3 regions of the Lysinibacillus sp. FSL M8-0337 genome follow, and region 1 is predicted to be linked to each of the others. Evidence: riboswitches for the same ligand, from Rfam matches in the RefSeq annotation. Region 1 holds a riboswitch; each other region holds the start of a gene.
The links. A riboswitch is a leader RNA that binds a small molecule or an ion and turns the genes downstream of it on or off. The one in region 1 is predicted to bind S-adenosylmethionine.
Positions count from the first base shown of each region.

Region 1 (8,190 bases):
ACACCGTTTCAGGCTCTTTCACAATGTTTGCTCCAGCTTTTTTTGCTAGTGAAAAGATATCATCGACTTCTTCTTTAGATTTTCCATTATAGGCAAGCGTAAAGCCCGTAAAGTCGGTGCCTATTTTTGGTGGGTTTTCTTCATTTATATCCTTTGCTAATCGTTCTATAGGAAATAGAGAAATTTTTGTTCCTCCATTATTGAAAAAAATCACATCAGGATTTGTTTCATCTCCATAGACAACCACCTCAAAACCAAGCCCTTCACGATAAAATGCAAGCGACTCAACCATACTTTTTACACCCAATGTAATTAAATTTAAACGATTCATGCAATAACCCCCTTTTCTCAATATCTATTACTTATTCTATTTTTTCTTTCAATTCCCTTTTATGCAAATCATTATCTATACCTTATGCTCCGTCTTGAAAGAAGAACAGCCTCACACAAAACGTTATGTAACTACATAAGATACATAAGATATTAGCAAATGGATGGGAGGAAATCCGCTGTATTACAATCCTTATCCGTATTATGTTTATAACCATTATCCAAATTGGGGAATGTCTATCCTACCTACACCCCATCATGTCCCTAGACAACTTGCCATGCCTACCCCGACAACAAGCCCTTATCCGCCTATTAATACCATAAAATTAAAGACATCAGCAAAAGGGATGCAAACAATTATGCAACAAGTGCAATTACTGACAGAGAAAATTGAGGGCTCTGATCAATTTGCACATGATCTTAAAAACGCTGCACAGCTTTCCAATCAAGATGAAGTCCAAAAACTTATTTCTTCTGCTGGAATTACAACGAAGTTTGAAGCGAAATATACACCAGATAATATCCGCATCGTTTTGAAAGAAGGTGGGTGTTGTAGTTTAGCGTTAGTGCTATATTGGTGACGAAGAAAGGCTTGCTATTTTCATATCTATATATTCTTATAGAACCCGTAAACTATACTAGAGTAGTTGGTATCCCTCATTGGATGATATATGGAAAAAGGTAAAAAATACACATACCCTATTGTTCAAGAAAGACAAAATAGATATGACCAATTACGACATTTGAAAACATCCTCCGTAGCATACATTAACGCAAAGCAAAAAAGTGTTAGATTGATTGTCGTCAATCTAACACTTTTTCTCTTGCGCTCCGGCTTCTACCGGCCTTAATGCTCTTCAGGTGTAAATGTTTTGCATCCTGTTTCTTCACTATTGGATGCCCGCTGACCTTTTTGACTAACAACGTAAATAGCCTCTGCAGTACATTTGTTTCCTGAACCCCAATACGTGCAGTTATTGACTTCACATAGAATCTGTTGTGCCATCGTATCACACCCCCCTCAAATCTAGTTAAAATTATTCTAAATAATCAAAGGTAACATTTCAATAATCAAGCTAAAAATCAGGGTTATTTAACTACAATTTTCAAAATAATTCAAAATAAATATATTTACTGAATTATTAATTATTATATAAAATTTATATTAATTTGCTGACATTTCAAATTATTTGATATTTACCGACTATTGATGAGTACATTATTTTTTTATCATAAGGCATACAAGTATTCACTATATAGTTCCAACTAAAAAAGCACCCCCGCGTGGTCCTGCACCTCTAAAGTTAGAGTCAAGTATCTATTACTTATTCTATTTTTTCTTTAATCCCATTTTATACGTAATCATTTTAAATAAGCTTCATGCCCTGTTTTGAAAGAACGAAAGCCTACAACACAAAACATTATCATACTACATAAGATACACTAAGAGATTAGCAAGTGGATGGGAGGAAATCCGCTGTATGACAATCCTTATCCGTATTGCTATTTTTTATACCTATGTACTCCTATAGAACTTGTAAACTATAGTTGATTATGCTAAAGTAATTGGTATTACTAATTCTGAAAATTCATATATTTTTCTTATCAAGAGAGATGGAGGGATTGGCCCTATGAAGTCTCAGCAACCAGTCTAAGGCATGGTGCTAATTCCAATTGGCGAGATTCGCAAAAAGATGAGAAGATTGACTTCAGTTACACGAGAGTCCTCTTCTACAAGTAGGGCTCTTTTTTTATTTTTACACTACACATAGTAAGAGAAAGCGGGGAATAAAAATGACAAATGAACTTTTACAAACATTGCAACTATTAAAATCAAAGCAATGGGTTGACTTAACACATACTTTCGGACCTAACTCACCACATTTCTTTATGTTTGATGATGCGAAGTTTGAAACGTTGTTTTCTCATGATGATGGCTTCTTTGCACAACAATTTACGTTTCCCGGGCAATATGGTACACATATTGATCCACCCATTCACTTTGTTTCAGATACACGCTACTTGGAAGAATTAGCATTAAAAGAACTTGTCCTTCCACTTATTGTTATTGATAAGTCCAAGGAAGCCGCATCGAACCACGATTTCACTTTAAGTGTACAAGATGTACTTAACTTCGAAGCGGAATATGGAAAGATTGAATCCGGAACATTTGTGGCACTGCGAACTGATTGGAGTAAACGCTGGCCGGATAAAGAATTATTTAGTAATAAAGACAAGGATGGTCACAACCATATTCCTGGATGGGGATTAGAAGCATTAAAGTTTTTATTTACAGAGAGAAATATAAGCGCCATTGGTCATGAAACGTTTGATACGGATTCAGCGGCTGATTTTCGAAAAAATGGTACGTTAAATGGCGAATACTTCGTACTGGATCAGGATACATACCAAATTGAGCTAATGACAAACTTAGACAAACTACCACCAAAGGGTGCCGTCATTTTCAATATTGTGCCAAAGCCTGAAAAAGCATCTGGTTTCCCCGTACGCTCATTTGCTATTTTGCCTTAGTTACAAAAAGGTCTGCTTCAAAGCAGACCTTCTTGTATGTAGATATCTACTACCCTCATTTCCTGTGGGGCTTTTTTCTCTCCATGTTTATCCCGCTAGAGTCGCCATGACCAATAGCAAAGATGACATTTCTTTTTTAAATCAACTGTAGTTTGCGCAAGGTGTAATCAATGCCGCCTTTATTCGATGCCATCGTGACCTCATCCGCAATATTTTTTAAGGCTACACTTCCATTGCCCATTGCAATACCATATCCAACTTGCTTTAGCATTTCCATATCATTCTCTCCATCCCCAAAAGCAATCGCCTCTTTTGGATGTAAGTTAAAATAGCTAAGTACAGCTTCAACAGCAATTGCTTTTGATACATCCTCTTGTAAAACATTCGTAATCATAGGATGCCATCTTTCAAACTTCAAATTTGGAAATTGTGTTCTATACTTTTTCTCTACCTGTTCATTTACATATAAACACATTAAGTAAACTTGCTCATTTAAAATATTTTCATTGACGGGCGGATATTGTCTTAAAGACAATGTCTCATTCATTGCCTTTAGTGTTTCACGGTGCTGTACATTATTCATCGATAATTGATCAGTGAAAAATGACAGGCTATTATGATGGTCGTCTGCAAAAGCCTTAACACTTTGTACAATGTTTTGAGCGATGGGGCTGGCATAGATTATTTGGTCTCCGTGCCGAACATAAGCACCATTCGCCGTAATAAATGTATCAATCCCTAATTTATATAAATCCTGACACATAGACAGTGGTCTACCGGTTGCAGCAACTAACCGAATCCCTTTGTTTTTTAGTATATGTAAAGCATTCTTTGTACTACTTTCAATACAACCATCCTCATAATTGATCAAAGTACCATCTACATCAAAAAATACGATTTTACAGTCCATACATGTATGCGCTCCTTTTAAATTAACTATCAATGATTACCATTATTTTACGCCAAAATAGGATAACCGTAACGTACGCATTCTTTTTTTATGTCCACAAAGTTACTTTATATTAAGCATAATATTGAATAGTAAAATTATCCTATATGTATTATAATAAACCTACTAAAAGATGAATAAAAAAATGCACACTAGGTATGTCTGACGTAATTTTAACAATGTAGGCGTAACTATTTAACTTTTACACATATACCACCGATAAATACTATTGCTAGTGTATTTAAACTAACATTCACTTTACATAAAATTAAAACAATTTATTTGACACTACTTTAATAATGCTAAAGGATTATATCAATAAACATAGAATTGCTAAAATAGCCGAAAATTCATTAAATATATTGAACGAGTGTTACCTCCATTTAAGTAGAACTAAAGAAATGTTAAAAACTCGACACAGAGGAGTTGATTCATATGGGTTTTAATATTTACTACTACGAAAGTAATGTGGACTGCAAATTTTGCAAAAAGCAATATACAACATATAAAGTACGTCCGAATCGTTATAAAGTAGTCGAAGAACAAACGGATTTTATGCCCGTTTACGAAGGCTTAAATCCATTGCTGTATGAAGTTGCCGTATGCCCACATTGTGGATATGCCTACCATAAATCTATGACGAGAACTTACGGACCTTTCATGCTACTTATCGATGAACTGTATATTAAAGAACTACAAAAGCCTATGAACATCTGTCAAGAACGGACTATAGATGATGCTATCATAAGCTATAAATTAGCCTACCTCGTTGCCAAGGCTTCTATGGAAGAGGCACTATTAATGGCTAATATCGCACTGAAAATAGCCTGGCTTTACCGTCTAAAAAATGAAAGCGAATCTGAAATTCACTATTTATATGCTGCAAGAGATTTTTACAGTAAATCTTTTGCATCCAATCAAGAAGGCAGCGAGCGAATTCAATATTTACATGCAGAATTAAGCCTTCGCCTCGGTGATATAGGGGAAGCGAAAAAAGGATTCTCTCGCTTGATTGCGGATCGCAGTGTTTCAAATAAATATCGAAAATTAGCACGCAATCGTTGGGAAAACTACAAATATGACGAACACCCTAACAATGACGTTGAAAATAAAGAAGAAATCATTAAATAACTAGATAAGGGAGAGGAATAAAATGCTACTTTTCGAAAAAAAAATAGACGCTCGAGAAGAGGATATTTTCTCGGAATTACATCATTTTTTACTACGGAAAAATAATCGTCAATTAACAAATGATGAAATTGTTGCATTAACAGGTATTTCATCTGACTTACTTTATAAATGGGTAAAGACAGGAAAATTAAAAACATCTATCTTCCCTAATCTCGGTGCACCATGTGAACGTTGCGGTAAAATAACACAAGCTAAAATTTGTGTTAACTGTGCCTCAACTATCGTTAATACTTTAAAACAAGAAGAAAAAGACGAAGCATGGTTTAATAAAATTCAACGCAACAATCCAAGAGCTAACGCTTACCATTACAAATAAACTTGCATGCAACTGCTAAGCGCTTTTACAAATAAAAAGAATCTACTCACTTTGCGGGTCAGCGGCCGCAGTGTCGTAGATTCTTTTTAGGTAAGCATCCATTATGCTAGTTCGCCTTTTTTGTTATTTCCATCATAATTTTTGTTACATACTCTTCTTCTCGATTTTTAATCACCGCATCATAAATATATTCCTCATATACGTACTGCCCCAGCTCATAGCCTCTTTCATCCATAACCTTAAATAATCGTTCGTACGTTTGTCCAAGTTCTGTTGATAGCCCGAGATGATAGCCAATAATAAAGTCCCCTTCAATCGCCTTAAAATAAGGATGCCCTTCCTGCGGTTGTGGTTGCTCCATATACAAGTAACAATAATTATCATAGTTACCCGCTAAAACTTGCTCTCTTCTAGTAATGCCACCAATCGGATAACCTGTATCAAGCTGCGAGCGATCCAATTCATCAATAAAATCCGAGACCGCCTTAACAAACTGTTCTTCAGTGGCATCTTCGATATTTTTACTTAAATACAATGTTTCCTCTGGAAAATGACCAATCGTAATACTATCAAAATCTGTATGCAAGGCTTCCTCTGTTGTTTCAATTTTCACTTCTATAATACTCTCTATCATTTCGAGCTCTTGGCGTTTCTTTGCTACAAGCGCTTTTTGCTGATGCATTAACTCTAAAAAATTTTCAGGCGATTTATCTGCCATATACTTTTGGATATCTTTTAACGACATACCGACTGTCTTTAATAATTCAATTACGCTAAAAAAATCATACTGGGCAATTGTATAATAACGATAATCTTTATGGTCTTTCATAATCGGTGATAAAAGATCGATTTGATCATAGTAAATCAGTGTTTGTTTATTAACCTTACACAGTTTGGCAAATTCACCAGTTGTAAAATATTTTACATTTTTATTAAGCATTTTTAAGTTTCCTTCCTTGACTATATAGTTACTATATACTTTAGATTGTAGCTATCCACAATAAATTTAGAAAGGTTTTGACATTATGTTCACGGAAATACGTGACATCACAGCTTTAAACAAAGAAAACGTATTAGCATTACACATTGCTGCTAATCAGCAGGACTTTATTGAAACGACACAGCAATGCCTAGACGAGGCAGCATCTGACCGACGCTTTATACCCGTTGGATTATATAGGGAGGATACCTTAGTCGGCTTCGCAATGTATGGTTTGTTTCCTCATGAGGATGGGTCACAACGAGTATGGCTTGACCGTTTTTTAATCGATGAACGTTATCAGCATAAAGGGCTCGGAAAATACTTTTTGCAACAGCTAATCGATTTTTTACAGGCAACATACAATTGCGAAAAAATATTTTTAAGTGTTTATGACAACAATAAAGTAGCCATTCATCTCTATCAACTATTTGGGTTCGTCTTTAATGGGGAACTCGATGAAAAGGGCGAAAAAGTAATGGTAAGAGAGGTACGTACTCATGACGACCATTAATCCCATTGAAACAAGACCCTTAAGACCATTATTTCTTTCTTATTTGTTCCCAGCGATGATTGGTATGCTACTGATGTCAGTAAATATTTTAGTCGATGGTATTTTTGTCAGTCATGGCGTTGGCCCAACTGCTCTAGCAGGCGTCAATATTGCCGTTCCGATTTTCTCCATCTTATTATCCATATCTCTGTGGATTGGTATGGGCGGTGCAACATTGTACTCCATTTCACTTGGAGAAGGTAATAAAAAACGCGCACATCAACTTTTTACACTTTCGTTTACAACGATGCTGGCGGTAGTTTTAACTTTAGTGCTACTACTTTTATTAAATTTAAAGGAAATTGCCTATATTTTTGGGGCAAGTGATGTGACTTATCCTTATGTCCAAGAATACTTGCATGTCATTTTGTTATTCGGTGTCTTTTACACAATCGAAAATTTATTAAGCATTTTCATTCGAAACGATGGAAACCCAAAGCTTGCCATGATGGGTTTAATCACAACATCTATTTTAAATATCCTTTTAAACTACGTATTTATTTTCGTACTCCATTATGGTGTAAAGGGTTGCGCGTTAGCAACAGCAATCTCTACTATCATCGGTATGTCGGTACTATGTCTCCATTTCTTCCGAAAGCAGTCTGAATTAAAATTTGTCTCTACTTTTTTCAACGTATCCGATTTGAAAAAAATATTCGCCATCGGTTTACCTAGCTTTATTGTAGAAGCTTCCATGGCGTTAATCGTGATTTTATATAATGTATCGTTTCTGCACTATTTAGGAGCAAACGGTGTGACAGCCTATGCAATGGTTAACTATATTCATACGGTATTATTAACTGTGTTCTTAGGCATTGGTATGGCACTCCAACCTCTAGTCAGTTACCACCACGGTGCCAGATTAAAAAAACGTTTACTCGAGCTTTTGAAGATTGGCTTAGCTACCGCTCTTATACTCGGTTTAAGCATTGCCATTATTGCGATGCTATTTCCTTCTCAATTAATGGAACTGTTTGGGGATAGTAAAATTGAAATTCGCACAATGGCAACGCAAGGCTTTGTCCATTTTGCAATTGGCTACGTTTTCTTAGGTATGAATATGGTGCTTGCAGAATTTTTCCAATCCATTGAAAAAATTCGTCTTGCAACAACGATTATGTTACTACGCAGTATCATTCTATTTATTCCAGCACTCCTCTTGCTACCTAAATTATTCGGCGCGCAAGCAATTTGGTGGACTTTCCCGGTTGCTGAAGGCATTACAGCATTGCTCATTCTCTTATTTATTAAAAGAAAGCCACGCGCGTTTTATTCAAACTAGTGGGTAGATTGTTGGCGTGCCTGGTACCTAAAAAGGAAGCATGCGCATAAAGCGATGC
Region 1 is NZ_CP151996.1:4,287,922-4,296,111, forward strand. It holds gene MKY08_RS20880 (VOC family protein) at 1-331, opposite strand, end outside; gene MKY08_RS20885 (hypothetical protein) at 495-911, shown strand; gene MKY08_RS20890 (DUF1540 domain-containing protein) at 1,178-1,336, opposite strand; SAM riboswitch class I at 1,930-2,031, shown strand; gene MKY08_RS20895 (cyclase family protein) at 2,125-2,862, shown strand; gene MKY08_RS20900 (Cof-type HAD-IIB family hydrolase) at 2,999-3,772, opposite strand; gene MKY08_RS20905 (DUF2225 domain-containing protein) at 4,247-4,942, shown strand; gene MKY08_RS20910 (hypothetical protein) at 4,965-5,318, shown strand; gene MKY08_RS20915 (MerR family transcriptional regulator) at 5,425-6,258, opposite strand; gene MKY08_RS20920 (GNAT family N-acetyltransferase) at 6,344-6,811, shown strand; gene MKY08_RS20925 (MATE family efflux transporter) at 6,798-8,132, shown strand.

Region 2 (8,190 bases), 2.1 Mb from region 1:
AGGTTTCTACGATACAAAAAATAGCCAAGGCTTAAAGTCGATTTGGGATACAATCATTTATACCCATCGTCAGCCCGACCCTGAACACTATGATGCCTATGTAGCCGATATGCTCACACAAAGAAATTTAGCCGAAGTTTACCACGCGTTAAATACTTTTAATTTAAGTGCAGTAGATAACGAAGTTGCGAAAGGGACGAATGAAGTACAACAACTAAACATTCCGATTTTAGTGTTAAGAGGAGACCGTGACTTAGTGATTACCGAGCAAATGAATGAGGAAACAATGTGCGATTTAGCAAAGCATGCACAATTTGTTAGTTTAAAAAATTGTGGGCATTCTCCTCTAATCGATGATTTACAACAACTGCTATTTGAAATTGAAACATTTTTACAATTTGGAGGGAAAATCAATGCGCTTAAGCAATAAAGTAGCCATTATTACAGGTGCGGCAAACGGGATAGGATTTGCTGCAGCAGAACGATTCATAGAAGAAGGAGCCGTTGTATATCTTGCGGATTTTGATGACAACGCAGGGAAAATGGCAGCCAATCAACTAGGTGAAAAAGCTATATTCGTGCAGGTTAATGTAGCAGATAGAGAGAGTGTGAAAAAGCTTGTGACAACTGTGATCGAGCAAGCTGGTCGCATTGATATTTTAGTAAATAATGCAGGAATAACACGCGATGCCATGTTGTCAAAAATGACAGAGGACCAATTTCAGCAAGTACTTGATGTCAACTTGTCAGGGGTTTTCCACTGTACGCAAGAGGTTAGCGTTCATATGATAGCTGCTGGATACGGAAAAATAATTAATACCTCCTCGGTCAGTGGTGTTTATGGAAATGTAGGACAAACAAATTATGCTGCTTCAAAAGCTGCGATTGTAGGTATGACGAAAACATGGGCAAAAGAGTTAGGGCGTAAAGGCATCAATGTGAATGCGGTGGCACCTGGATTTACAGAAACTGAAATGGTCAAAAAGATGCCCGAAACGGTACTAGAAAAAATGCGTGCAATCGTGCCGCTTCAACGATTAGGTACACCTAGGGATATTGCTAATGCTTATTTATTTTTAGCATCTGAAGAGGCTTCCTATGTCCATGGTCATACACTCCATGTGGATGGCGCGATTATGATGTGATAAAGGAGGAGTTCAAGATGTTTGCAGAGCAAGCTTGGATTTTAAATCGTGCATCTTTAACACCGAATCGGCTAGCATTAGTGAACTTAGAAACAAACGAACAATGGACTTATCGGCAATTAACACTTGAAATCGCCAAATGGAGCCATTTTTTTGAAAATCAAGGATTACAGGCAGGTAGCCGAGTAGCGGTTTTTTCTCGAAATAATAGTCACTTATTTGCTATATTATTTGCTTGTGGATTACGAGGGCTGATTTATGTTCCTTTAAACTGGCGCTTAAGTACAGAGGAGTTAAATGACATTGTTGCGGATGCTACCCCTTCTTTACTTTTATATGATCAAGGAATACCCTGCCCTTTACAACTAGCAACGATGCACCCTATTCAACAAGTTCTGCCGTCAGCGACTATTGCTAGCTCGATAGAACTGGATTTAAATGAACCTTGGCTAATGATTTACACAGGTGGCACAACTGGCAAAGCAAAGGGGGTAGTGTTGTCTTTCAATTCTGTAAATTGGAATGCAATTAATACAATTATTAGTTGGGGGTTATGTGAAGATGATTGTACGTTAAACTATATGCCCATGTTTCATACGGGTGGGCTTAACGCACTATCCATTCCATTGTTAATGGCGGGGGGGACCGTTGTTATCGGTGATAAGTTTGAAGCGGAAACAGCACTCAAAGCAATTAATTTCTATAAGACAACGATTTCGCTTTTTGTCCCAACGATGTATCAAGCCATGATAACGACAAACTATTTTCACAAAAGTAGTTTTCCCACTGTCAAGGTGTTTTTATCTGGCGGCGCACCGTGCCCTCTTCCGATATATGATGCGTTTTTTAAAAAGGGACTTTTTTTTAAAGAAGGTTATGGCTTAACAGAGGCTGGACCGAACAATTTTTATATCTCACGTGAAGAAGCCTATGTCAAAAAGGGGGCAGTGGGTAAAAGTATGCAATTTAATGAGGCGAAAATTATTAATCAAGCGGGTGAAAGCTGCGCTGCCCATGAAGTAGGCGAACTGTTCGTTAGAGGCAAGCATATGTTTCAATTTTATTGGAATAATCAGCAGGAAACGGACAATACGATACGAGATGGCTGGTTAAGGACTGGTGATTTAGCGACAATGGATGAAGAAGGGTATTTTTATATCGTCGGTCGTAGGAAAGACATGATTATTAGTGGCGGGGAGAACGTCTATCCGCAAGAAGTGGAGCAATGCATACTTCGTCATCAGCTCGTAAAAGAAGCGGCAGTCATCGGAGCACCAGATAACTACTGGGGGGAAATTGTCACGGCATTTATTGTTTGCCATAATCAGTCAGATACTGTAGTAGACGAAGTAGAAAACCTATGTCGAAGCCATTTAGGACACTATAAAATCCCGAAAAAAATTATTATGATTGATGAATTACCAAAAACGATTGTTGGGAAAATTGATAAAAAAGCGCTTCAATTGCAATTAAAAAGCTCTTGAAGATTGGTAAGGTGTGTGAAATCGCCACGAAAGACTCCGAAACCGCCAATAAGAAGGGGGAAATCGCCACAAAAATCACAAAAATCGCCCGAAAAGGCAGAAAGCGTATTCGGATTGGAGCCTTGTAAGATACCCATTTGATAGGTATTGTTCGCTAACTTTCGCTTTTTTTATCTACTTTTCTCACAATGCTTCCCATTAGTCCTACATCACAGTAAAATAGAGTAGGTTAGGGGGATTCTATTTTGAAAGATCAACGCTTTAAAATTGCGCATCGTGAGGCGCTTATTGGCATTGGGCTTGTATTTGTCAACTTTGCGATTTGGTACGGCTTTGCCTATGGTCTAGGTTCGGGGGATCCAACAACGTATTCGTATGTATTGGGTTTCCCAGCTTGGTTTTTCTATAGTTGCATCGCTGGAACAGGTTTTATGATTGTATTAATCTGGCTCGTCTTAAAGCTCTTTTTTAAAGAGGTACCATTTGATGACGGGGAGGTGGATGAATAATGCATTGGCAAGTTATTTTTCCGCTTCTTGTTTTTTTAATTATTATTTTTGGGATTGGCATATGGGCGAATAAGCATGTTCGTTCATCGAATTCATTTTTACAGGAATATTTTCTTGGCGGTCGTGAAATGGGTGGCTTTATCCTAGCAATGACGATGATTGCCACTTATGGTAGTGCAAGTAGTTTTATCGGTGGACCTGGTGTTGCTTATAATAAAGGACTTGGATGGGTCTTGTTAGCGATGGCTCAACTGCCCGCAGGCTATTTTGTACTGATGATACTAGGCAAGAAATTTGCTATTATTGCTCGCCGCTATCAAGCGATTACATTAATTGATTTTTTACGTGAACGCTACAAAAGCCATGTCATTGTTATATTGTCAGCGATAAGTATTATTGTCTTTTTATTTTCTGCGATGATGGCACAATGGGTCGGGGGCGCGCGCTTAATTGAATCATTAACCGGTCTTGACTATACAGCAGCACTCTTTATTTTTGCTGTTTCAGTATTAATTTATGTGATTATCGGAGGATTCCGTGCTGTAGCGTTAACGGATACGGTTCAAGGTTCCATTATGGTGATTGGTACTGTAATTTTACTGATTGGGACAATCGTTGCCGGTGGTGGCATCGACCAAATTATGACGTCCCTTGTTGCAGAAAATCCAAACCTAGTGTCACCATTTGGTGCTGAAGGGGAACTGACACCATTGTACGTCTCAACATTTTGGATTTTAATCGGCATTGGTGTGGTAGGGCTCCCTCAAATAGCCGTCCGCGCCATGAGCTATAAAGATTCCAAAAGCATGCATTTAGCGATAATTATTGGCACAATTGCTATTGGGACAATTATGTTCGGGATGCACTTGATTGGTGTATTAGCCCGTCCAGTAATCCCTGGCATTGAAATTGGCGATAAGGTAATGCCGTTGCTTACGTTAAAAGTGTTGCCGCCGTTTTTAGCGGGCATTGTGTTAGCAGCACCGATGGCAGCGACGATGTCTACCGTGAATGCGTTGCTGATGCTAGTTAGTTCAACAGTGGTAAAGGATATTTATTTGAATTATATCAAGCCCACTGCCAATGATAGAGAAATCAAGCGTGCTAGCTTCGTGGTAACAACAGTGATTGGTTTAGCAGTCGTTGTATTTGCGTTAAATCCGCCAGATTTACTAGTTTGGCTCAATTTATTTGCATTTGGCGGCTTAGAAGCGGTCTTTATTTGGTCAGTTGTCCTAGGGTTGTATTGGCAAAAGGCCAATAAATACGGGGCGATTGCGTCCATGATTACGGGCATGACGTTATATATTATGATTGATCGCTTTTATCCGACGATATTTGGTATGCATACGGTGACTATCCCTATCGTAGCTTCATTGATTATCTTTGTTATCGTCAGTTGGCTAACAGCTCATAAATTTAAAGATGAAAAACTATTTATCTAATGATGAAAACCTCGAGTGACAACGCTTGGGGTTTTTCATTTTGCCGCTATAGTATAGAAAAACCGTTAGCATGTGCTAACGGTTTGAATCTTAATAAAATACTTTATCTAGATTATATTTTGCACGGAATGTGTTAATCGCATATGTTTCGTAAATTTCACGTTCCATTGGATCATCAATTTCATACACTTCGATTTTGAAAATTTCATCACGGTATTTTTTCATTGGTGATACATTATCTTCAAAATGCTTTTTAATACGTTGGCGAATTTTACGTGCTTTCCCTACAAATAATAGTTCATTTTTTTCGTTATAAAATAAGAAAATGCCACCTTTTTCGCGAGTGATTTTATGGAAATCAATAAAACCGTGAAAAGGCGTAATTTCTACATCCCCTGGTTTTAATACTTGCTCACGTTGACGGATTACTAAGTCTGGTTTTGGGAGTTCAATTTTAATCAAAATATTCACGTTCCTCTCTGTTACTAAAGGTATATGTTAACATAATACCTCTATGATTGCCATTACGATTTATTGGTTCCATTAATTTTCGTATATGCCTTTTGGAATTGGCACTGGCTGACAAAAATATAACTTGATAGTAGTGTTTAACAATTCATAAGCTTCCATTCGTTTAAATACAAAATATTCTATGTATTATTGAAATTCTTAATTGTTCATGATACAATTCTTTTTAATTGAATAATCTTATCAAGAGAAGCTGAGGGATTTGGCCCTATGACGCTTCAGCAACCTCTAACATTGTTAGAAAGGTGCTAATTCCACCAAAGGATTTTTCCTTTGAGAGATAAGAGTGAACGTGATAATTATCCTTCTCATTCTTGCTCTTATGGAATGAGGGGGATTTTTTAATTTTACATAGAGAGAAAAAAATAAAAGAAAAGGGGACTACAATATGCCAATTAATATTCCGAAAAACTTACCAGCTGGAGAACATTTACGTGAGGAAAAAATATTCGTCATGGAAGAAGACCGTGCCAAAACACAACAAATTCGTCCGTTAAATATTTTAATATTTAATTTAATGCCGGAAAAAGAGAAAACAGAATTACAATTACTTCGATTACTTGGTAATACGCCGTTACAAGTCAATATAACATTTTTAAATACAGCAACACACGAGTCTAAAAATGTTAGTAAATCGCATTTACAACTCTTTTATTCAACATTTAATGAGATACGTCATCGTCGCTTTGACGGGATGATCATTACGGGTGCACCAGTGGAAAAAATGGCATTTGAAGAAGTGAATTATTGGGAAGAAATCTCGGAGATAATGGATTGGTCTGCTAAGAATGTCACGTCTGTCTTGCATATCTGTTGGGGTGCACAGGCTGCCTTATATCATCATTATGGAATCGGAAAATTTGAATTACCAGAAAAGTGTTCGGGTGTATATTCACATGTGATTACGGATTTAACGGTCGATTTAGTAAGAGGATTTAGTGATTTATTTACAGCACCACATTCTAGGTACACTTCTGTTTCAATCGATGAAGTACGCAATCACCCGGAATTACGGTTACTATCTTATTCAGAAGATGCAGGCGTTTTTATCGTGCAATCAAAAGATAATAAAAATATTATGATTACTGGACATTTAGAATACGATGCGACAACATTAGCCGATGAATACAGTCGCGATGTGGCAAAAGGAATTGATATTGCAGTGCCTGTTAACTATTTCCCGCATGATGACCCATCTAAAGAACCTATTAATACATGGCGAGCACATACCCATTTATTATTCTCCAACTGGCTAAACTACTATGTTTATCAAGAAACGCCGTATGAATGGGATTTTGTTGATGAAATTGAATACCATATCTAATTGGTTGTTTACCATTTGCTTTTGTGAAGATCTAAAAAATCCAATTTCTCAATAGAGAGAAATTGGATTTTTTTTACGGTGTTTCACTTGAGTTTAATGTATTTTGGTCAGTTGCTGTTTTGCCTTTAATCTTTCGCATTTTTGCAATGACTAGTAATAATAGGGCTAACAAGACAGTGAATAAGCCTGAATACAGCGGCCAAATTTTTTGATTGTAATTATTAGAATGCACAATATTCGGATGAACAATTTGAGACAGCGCAATCATGCACATTCCTAATGGCAAAATCAATGGTCGGGGATCTTTAATATTTAGTATTTGTGCTATACCTATTGCAGATGCATAAAAATAGAGAAAAGTTCGAATATAGATGGAGATAATCCACATGACAGCCATAACAACTTCAACACGTTGAAAAAAATTGCCTATAGAAATCCGTTGAGCCAGTGCATAGCTAGGAAATGTCTCAATGGAAGTATTCGTTGGGCCAATAACGAGTGTTGATAGGGCTATAATGATTATTAAGACAATTCCTCCGCAAATCGTGCCGAAATAAAATCCCTTTTGTGCGGCTTTCGAGATATTGACAGCAGAGGGGAAAATCATAAGTAACATAACGAGCGGGAATGAAAAAATACTCATAAATTTAAGGATACCCGTAATTAATGATGGTGTCTTTGTTTCAAAAACGGGTTGAATATTTTCGATATTAATTTGTGGCGAAATACAAACAAGAAATACAAGAAATATAAATAAAAATATGGGAAATAGTATTTCTGCAGACCGTGCAAACACTTCAATGCCTAGAAACGATGCAAAAACAAGAATAATGGTAAATAATACAGCAAAGGACAAAGTAGGTGTCTCGGGCATTACTTCTGTTTGCATAAAGATGCCAATAAAGTATAATAATTCACTAGCCGAAAAAAATGCGAGAGTGATAAACCCTAGAGAGGTCAAAGTTCCAAGAAATTTACCTAAAATTTTTCCATTTGCTTCAACAAACGTGAGATGCGGTGTTTGATTTCCAAGGCTTGTATACAATTTTACGATTAAAAAGCTTAATAAGACGCCAATAGTTGCGCCAATCCATGCATCTTGATGAAGCTGCTTCGTAATGCTCGCTGGCACAATTAATATGGCCGTCCCAATAGAATGGAGAAAGGTAATGATTGTGAATTGTCTTGCACTAAGTAATTGTTTTTCCATGATGCACTACCCTTTCTGTCATTCTTATTGAAAAAATGATAATAATATTTTTCTAATAGGTGTAAAGATAAACGTAATGAAATTGAATGGGCTAGGGATATTTATTTTTAAACCAATGGCGATATTTAATGTTGCGCCTATAAACAATAAAATAGAAAAGGCGAATATTGTTTTTTTTTCGCCTTTTTTCAATAATGGAGGAATCATAATATAGGCAATAATCAACGAAATAAGTATGACGGTAATGCTAATAAACATCGTGGGTTACTCCTTTGAATTGTACAATAATGAGTTTTGAATTGTTCCTAATCCTTGGGTTGTGACCTGCACATCTATCGTAACTGGGACAGTAGGATAAATTGTTGACCATTCCTTATGAATCTTTTCCCACTTTTGCGGATCGCTGCGATGGAGTGCTTCGCTAAAGCCTAATAAATCGAGCTTATAATCTTTTTGTATGATAGCTAATGTTATTTCTGTATGTTCTTTTATTTTTTTTGCTGTCTTTTTATCAATCTGTTGAATGGTGTTGTTTTGGGTTAAAT
Region 2 is NZ_CP151996.1:2,151,854-2,160,043, forward strand. It holds gene MKY08_RS10205 (alpha/beta hydrolase) at 1-430, shown strand, start outside; gene fabG (3-oxoacyl-ACP reductase FabG) at 414-1,145, shown strand; gene MKY08_RS10215 (AMP-binding protein) at 1,163-2,629, shown strand; gene MKY08_RS10220 (YhdT family protein) at 2,875-3,138, shown strand; gene panF (sodium/pantothenate symporter) at 3,138-4,583, shown strand; gene MKY08_RS10230 (nucleotide excision repair endonuclease) at 4,674-5,045, opposite strand; SAM riboswitch class I at 5,289-5,398, shown strand; gene metA (homoserine O-succinyltransferase) at 5,500-6,435, shown strand; gene MKY08_RS10240 (endospore germination permease) at 6,509-7,645, opposite strand; gene MKY08_RS10245 (hypothetical protein) at 7,670-7,903, opposite strand; gene MKY08_RS10250 (Ger(x)C family spore germination protein) at 7,910-8,190, opposite strand, start outside.
Region 2: it holds a riboswitch for S-adenosylmethionine, as region 1 does, so the genes downstream of both, metA (homoserine O-succinyltransferase) here and MKY08_RS20895 (cyclase family protein) in region 1, are expected to answer to the same signal.

Region 3 (8,190 bases), 240 kb from region 1:
CAAATAGCGATCATACATCTATACATAGAAAAATGATATGGGATAGAGTCTATTTTTACAGGGGGGCTATTAGTAAAATAGTTATTTTATGCTATTTATTAACAAAATTTACAATGGTTAATTTTATTCATTTTTAAATAAAAAAACAGGATAAAGGACTCTTAATAAATGGTCGAAGGGGAGATATTGAAATTACAGATACTTAATATTACATGTAGTGTTGCAGACGGAATACGTAAATTCTAATAAATACCGTAGAAATAGCTACTGAAAAAAATTGTGACAGCGTTTTAATGCAATTTAACAGATGAAAACCATTTAGTTTACGTTTAAATTGTATGTTATTAAATGGTAAAATATAGGATATAATAAATTGACAATTATATTAAAAATGTATAATGTATATGAGTGATTTTAATAATGAAAAATGATGAATTACTGATTATTATGATGTTATTTTGTTATATTATTTTCTTGTAAATTTATTAATAGTTGTGGTATCTTTTCATAGATTTGTCAATATATTTGGGTAAACGGAATGGGATTTTTGCTCAGCTTTTCAAAAGAACACGTAATGAAAGAGGGAAAAGTGTGATTTTTCAAAAACAGAAAAAGGCAATGACGTTAGATTTACAGCAATACTCGGTGACAATGGATGTTCCGAACTCTCGAACACTGGTTAAGCAAATTGAAATGCTAAATTTGACAATAGAAGATTTACAATATTTAAAAGCTTTTAAACCATTTGTTGAGGACAACATAAATCACATCGTTGACCGGTTTTATGAAATGATTGGAACTGAGCATAGTTTAGTAGATATTATTAATAAACATAGTTCTGTGGATAAATTGAAGGTCACATTGCGTCGTCATATTATTGAAATGTTTAACGGTACAATTGATGATGAATTTTATAAAAGACGAGTAAGTATTGCAAAAGTGCACGTACATATCGGACTGAGAACACAATGGTATATTTGTGCTTTCCAAGATTTAACCATGTCATTTATTGATTTAGTTGAAGAACATGTAGTGCATCCGAAAGACCAATTGAATACAATACGAGCAATTTCTAAAATTTCTAATTTCGAGCAACAACTTGTATTAGAAGCGTTTGAAAGTACAATTGAGCAACTGAAGGAAAACGTTGAACGTGAGAAAGAAGCGGTTGAAAAAAAAATTGTGGAATCGTCAGAAGGATTAGCGACCATTTCACAAGAAACAAATGCCTCTTTCCATCTATTAAATAATCAATCACATGAAATTAAGCAATTGGCGAAAAAATCGCTTCAGGTGAGTACGTTAGCAGAAAGTCAAGCAATAGAAGGTCGCGAATGCTTACAACATCAATCTCAAAATATGTGTAACATTATTCAATCAGTGGATGACATTACGGATAATATTAAACAATTGACGGATATGTCGAAAGAAATGGAAGCGATTATGAATGTTGTAACGAACATTGCCAATCAAACAAATCTGCTTGCTTTAAATGCGGCTATTGAAGCAGCCCGCGCTGGAGAGGCGGGGAAAGGCTTTAGTGTTGTTGCGGAGGAAGTACGTAAATTGTCTAGTCAAACAAAAGAATCTGTTACATCCGTTGCAAAATTATTAGAAAAAACAACAGAGCGAACGTCTAAACTGGCATATTCGCTTAGTAATATTCAGACAGAGGTTGCTTCAGGTGAGGAGAATATGGCTCAAACTGAAGGACAGTTTAACAAAATATTAGATGCGATGACAGAAGCTAAGTGTCAAAATGACCTTATGGAAAAAGAGGTTCAGGCCGTTGTTCAGGTCCTTCATGAGCTTGGGCAAGCATTTAATGAGGTAACAAATTCAGCTGACAAATTAGCAAATGTCGCACAAAACTTAAACTAGGTGTCAGGCACTCAAACAATTTGAAATTGTTTGAGTGCCTGACACTTTATAGTGTTGCTAAATTTGTAATGGGTTGAACGTAATTGTTTGTGAAAAAAGTTTATACTAATAAGGAGAGAAATAACGAATTAGGGGCGATACTTCATGAAAACAATAGTTGTATTAGGTGGCGGCATTACTGGTTTATGTACGATGCATTATTTACAGCGCCAAGTATTGCAGAAAAACATAGATGTCAAACTAGTGCTTGTTGAGAAAAATCCATACTTAGGCGGTAAGTTACATTCCGCTTATGAGCAAGGCTTCATTATGGAAACGGGTGCTGACTCAATTGTGGCTCGTCATAAAGGGGTCATGGAGCTGGTGCAGGAGCTTAATTTTGAACAGGAGCTAGTGTACAACGAAACAGGGATATCTTATATCTATACAAACGACGAATTACATGCAATACCCGCTGATTCAACATTCGGTATTCCAATGAGTTTAGCGTCTCTTGAAGCAAGTACGCTAGTATCAGAAGCTGGTAAACAAATAGCATTGCAAGATTTAACAATGCCGAATAAAAGCTTTACTAAGGACAGCTCAATCGGTGAGTTTTTAACATATTACTTAGGGGAAGAACTTGTACAAAATCAAATTGCACCAGTATTAGCTGGGGTATACTCGGGTGACCTCCATCAACTGTCGATAGCTTCTACCTTACCGTACATAATCGACTATAAAAATGAGTACGGTAGTATTATTAAAGGTTTTGAGGCAAATCGCGAACAATTCGTGAAAGCTTCCAACAAAAAGTTTATTTCGTTTAAACAGGGCTTATCGTCACTTATCAATCGTCTTGAAGAAACGTTAACAAATGTAGAAATTATTAAAGGCGTAGCAACAACCAATGTAAAAAAACAGGAAAAACATTATACAATCACATTAGCAGATGGGAGGAAGTTTGAGGCTGAGCACGTAGTATTAGCACTGCCAAATGAAGCCGTACAGAGCTTATTACAGGACCCATCTTTGAATCGCTATTTTAAAGAATTTACTACAGCCTCTGCCATCACCATATACTTAGGCTTTGATGTACCGGATGCAGTGCTACCAGCAGATGGGACAGGCTTTATTGTGTCACATAACTCGAATGTACAATGCAATGCCGCAACATGGACAAGCCGAAAATGGAAACATACATCTGCTAATAGTAAATTGCTTGTGCGCCTCTTTTATAAAAGCATTAACCCTGCATACGAAACATTACGTATGATGACAGATGAAGAATTGACAGCTGTAGCATTAGAGGATGTAAAGAAAAGCTTAGGCATTGATGAAAAACCAATGGTTGTAAATGTAGCCAAGTGGATCGATCAAATGCCAAAATACGATTTGGCACATCATGAGGCGTTGAAAGGCTTAACAGCGGAGCTTGCAGAACGGTATCCCAACTTATCGATAGCAGGTTGCTCATATTTCGGGGTAGGTATTGGTGCTTGTATTCAAAATGGTAAAAAAATAGGCGAAGCGCTTGCGGAAAAACTAGAATAACAGTGAAGTTAAAACTAAAATAATATTTTTTTCGGGAGAAATCTCCTTTGTTAAGTGAAATAGTCTTGACTCTATCGTCTGTAAACGATATGATTCTTTTAATTATTTGAAAAATTCATACTACATTCTTATCAAGAGAAGCAGAGGGACTGGCCCTATGAAGCTTCAGCAACCAACTTATGTCAGGTGCTAAATCCAGAAGACCTTTTTGGTCGAAGATGAGAAGGAACAACAATTGCGATTCGTTAAAGCCTTCTTTTTTGTAAAAGAAGGCTTTTTATATTTTGGATACAAGGAAAGAGAGGGCTACGATTTATGGGATTGCTAGAAAAGTTAAAAACACATGTGCTTACCGCGGATGGAGCCATTGGTACTGTATTATATGGCTACGGCTTAGAGTACTGTCATGAGGAAATGAATGTACAGAGACCGGAGTTAATTGAAAAAATTCATAGAGAATATATAGCTGCTGGTGCAGATGTCATTCAGACCAATACTTACGGTGCAAATGCGATTAAATTAGCACGTTACGGCTTAGAATCACGGGTTCAACAATTTAATGAAGCGGCAATCACGATTGCAAAACGAGCGGCAGCTGATGGCGGGCAATTTGTTTTAGGGACAATTGGGGGCATCCGTGGCATTCGTAAAAGTGATGCTACATTAGAGGAAATATTATTGACTGTTGAAGAACAAGCAAATGTGTTACTTGCAGGCAATCCTGATGGTCTTTTACTTGAAACGTATTATGATTTTGAAGAGTTAAGTGCAACATTAAAAATGTTACGTGGTAAAACAGAGCTACCAATTATTGCACAAGTATCCATGCATGAGCCGGGTGTGTTGCAAAATGGAATGACGTTAAATCAAGCATTACATGAGTTACAAGCTCTTGGTGCAGATGTAGTAGGCGTCAATTGCCGTTTAGGTCCCCATCATACAATTCAAGCATTTGAAGGTGTGGAGATTCCTGATAAAGCATTTATGTCAGCATATCCAAATGCGTCGCTACTAGATTTAGAGGATGGGCGTGTCGTGTATGAGTCAGAAGCTGATTATTTTGGACGTGCAGCAGTTGCATTGCGTGACCAAGGTGTTCGTTTAATCGGTGGATGTTGTGGTACAACACCTAAGCATATAGCAGCTGCGAAGAAATATTTAGAAGAGTTAACGCCTGTTGAAGCAAAGTATACGAAACCTGAAAAAGTAGAGATTGTACGGGAAGCGGAACCTGCGACATATGAACCGCTACATGAAAAGGTGAAGCGCGAACGCTCGGTTATCGTAGAGTTAGATACTCCGAGACATCTAGAAATTGATGGTTTTATTCAAGGGGCAAAAAAATTATACGACGCAGGCGCAGATGTCGTGATGATGGCTGATAATTCGCTTGCATCTCCCCGCATTAGTAATGTCGCTATGGGTGCGCTATTAAAGGAAACACATGGTGTACGACCGTTGACGCATATTACGTGCCGTGACCGTAACTTAATTGGCCTACAGTCCCATTTAATGGGGTTAAATGCACTTGGCATTCATGATGTTTTAGCGGTTACTGGAGATCCCACAAAGGTAGGAGACTTCCCAGGTGCCACAAGTGTTTATGATGTTTCATCCATGGAGCTTATTCAATTAATTAAACAGTTAAATGAGGGGATATCATTTTCTGGTAAGCCACTTCGTAAGAAAGCAAACTTTTCTGTTGCGGCAGCATTTAACCCGAATGTTCGTGTATTAGATCGGGCAGTAGCTCGCTTAGAGAAAAAAATCGAACATGGTGCAGATTACTTTATTTCACAACCTGTTTATACAAAAGAGAAAATTGTAGAAATTTATGAGGCAACAAAGCATTTAGATGCTCCAATTTATATCGGTATTATGCCAGTAACGAGCTATAAGAGCGCCGAGTTTTTACACCATGAAGTACCAGGGATTAAATTATCAGACGATGCACTATCACGTATGAAGGCGTGTGGTGAAGATAAAGAACGTTCAACATTAGAAGGGATTGCAATTGCCAAAGAGTTAGTAGAAGTAGCGGCAGAATATTTCAATGGTATTTATTTAATTACACCGTTTTTACGCTATGATATGACGCTTGAATTAATGAAATTTATCGGACAATTGGATGAACAGAAAAAAGGAGTAAGTATAGATGGCTAAGCACTTGATTGAAGAGCAACTAGAGAAACGAATTTTAATTCTGGATGGCGCAATGGGTACAATGCTTCAAAATGAAAACTTATCAGCAGAAGATTTTGGTGGTGAGGAGCTTGATGGTTGTAACGAGAATCTTGTATTAACGAGACCCGATGTGCTTGAAAAGGTTCATCGAAAATATTTAGAAGCTGGTGCGGATATCATTTGTACAAATACGTTTGGCGGTACACCTCTCGTATTAAACGAATATAATCTTGGGGCTAAGGCAGAAGAGATTAATAAACGTGCTGTGGAAATTGCACGCAAAGTAGTAGATGAGTTTTCTACTCCAGAATGGCCACGTTTCGTTGCGGGAGCGATGGGTCCAACAACGAAAACATTATCAGTCACTGGCGGTATTACCTTTGATGAACTAGAAGAAAACTTTTATGTACAGGCAAAGGCTTTAATTGAAGCGGGTTCAGATGTACTGCTACTTGAAACGAGTCAGGATATGCTCAATGTAAAAGCAGGGACACTAGGGGTGTCACGTGCGTTTGAAGAGACGGGCAAAGAATTGCCTGTTATGATTTCCGGGACGATTGAACCGATGGGTACAACATTAGCAGGGCAAACTATTGATGCTTTTTACATATCAATCGAACATATTAAGCCACTTTCAGTCGGTTTAAACTGTGCAACTGGTCCAGAATTTATGACTGACCATATTCGTTCATTAGCGGAGCTTTCTACTGGTTATATTAGCTGTTATCCAAATGCTGGTTTGCCAGATGAGGAAGGTTGCTATCATGAATCACCCGAATCCTTATCACTAAAATTAAAAGGTTTTGCTGAAAAAGGCTGGCTGAATATTGTCGGTGGTTGTTGTGGGACAACACCAGCCCATATTGCAGCAATTAGAGAAGTACTGAAGGACGAAAAGCCACGTCAATTGCCTGAAGCTACACATGGTCATGTCGTATCTGGTATTGAACCTTTAGTGTACGATGATTCAATGCGTCCATTATTTATTGGGGAACGAACAAATGTTATTGGCTCTCGAAAATTTAAAAATTTAATCATTGATGGTAAATATGAGGAAGCGGCGGAAATTGCACGTGCGCAAGTGAAAAATGGTGCACATGTTATCGATATTTGTTTAGCGAACCCTGACCGAGATGAATTGGCGGATATGCGTGGCTTTATGCAGGAAGTTGTGAAAAAAGTTAAGGTTCCACTCGTTATTGACTCCACAGATGAAAAAGTAATTGAGGAAGCTTTGAAATTTTCTCAAGGGAAAGCCATCATTAACTCTATTAACCTAGAGGATGGAGAAGAACGTTTTGACGCCGTAATGCCATTAGTGAAAAAATATGGTGCTTCTTTAGTTGTTGGTACGATTGATGAGCAGGGGATGGCAGTAGATCGTCATCGTAAATTAGAAATTGCTGAGCGTTCTTACCAATTATTAACGGAGAAATGGGGCTTAGCGCCAGAAGATATTATTTTTGACCCGTTAATGTTCCCGGTAGGTACTGGAGATGAACAATATATTGGATCAGCACTTGAAACAATCGAGGGCATTCGTCTTATCAAAGAAAAAATGCCACGTACGTTAACGGTACTCGGTGTCAGTAATATTTCTTTCGGCTTACCACCAGTTGGTCGGGAAGTTCTTAACGCTGTTTATTTATATCACTGTACACAGGCGGGCTTGGATTACGCGATTGTAAACACAGAGAAATTAGAGCGCTATGCATCAATTCCTGAAGCGGAAATTAAGCTAGCAAATGATCTATTGTTTAATACAAATGATGAAACATTAGCGGTTTTCACTGATTTCTATCGTGATAAAAAGAAAGAGAAAACAGAAGCGGATATTCCGAAAACGGTGGAAGGACGCTTAGCTTACTATATTTTAGAAGGAACAAAAGAGGGGCTTATTGAAGACTTAGATGCCGCTCGTGAAATTTTTGAGGCGCCGCTGGATATTATTAATGGGCCGCTGATGGAAGGGATGGCTGAGGTTGGTCGTTTATTTAACGATAATCAGCTTATCGTCGCAGAAGTATTACAATCAGCGGGTGTTATGAAGGCTGCTGTAGCACATCTTGAGCAATTTATGGAGAAAAATGAGGACAGTGCCGGCAAAGGTAAAATGGTGCTTGCCACTGTAAAAGGTGATGTCCATGATATTGGCAAAAACTTAGTAGATATTATTTTAAGTAATAATGGCTACAAAGTCGTTGATTTAGGTATTAAAGTCACGCCAGCTCAGTTAATTGAAACGATTCGTAAAGAAAAACCTGATTTCATCGGACTATCTGGCTTACTCGTTAAATCCGCTCAGCAGATGGTCATTACCGCACAAGACTTTAAGGCTGCTGGCATTGATGTGCCGATTCTAGTAGGAGGCGCAGCATTGTCTCGACGCTTTACAGAAACGAAAATTGCCAATGAATATGAAGGACCTGTTATTTACTCTAAAGATGCGATGCAAGGGCTAGAGCAAGTGAATCTGTTAATGGGTACAGAGACGCGAGAAAACTTTTTAGCTGAAATAGCGGAGTCCCGCCAAAAACGATTAGAAGCAGATGAGAAACGTGCAGCACGACCTGCGAAAGAAATTACAGTGAA
Region 3 is NZ_CP151996.1:4,044,693-4,052,882, reverse strand. It holds gene MKY08_RS19700 (globin-coupled sensor protein) at 592-1,881, shown strand; gene MKY08_RS19695 (protoporphyrinogen oxidase) at 2,026-3,414, shown strand; SAM riboswitch class I at 3,540-3,639, shown strand; gene MKY08_RS19690 (bifunctional homocysteine S-methyltransferase/methylenetetrahydrofolate reductase) at 3,730-5,577, shown strand; gene metH (methionine synthase) at 5,570-8,190, shown strand, end outside.
Region 3: it holds a riboswitch for S-adenosylmethionine, as region 1 does, so the genes downstream of both, MKY08_RS19690 (bifunctional homocysteine S-methyltransferase/methylenetetrahydrofolate reductase) here and MKY08_RS20895 (cyclase family protein) in region 1, are expected to answer to the same signal.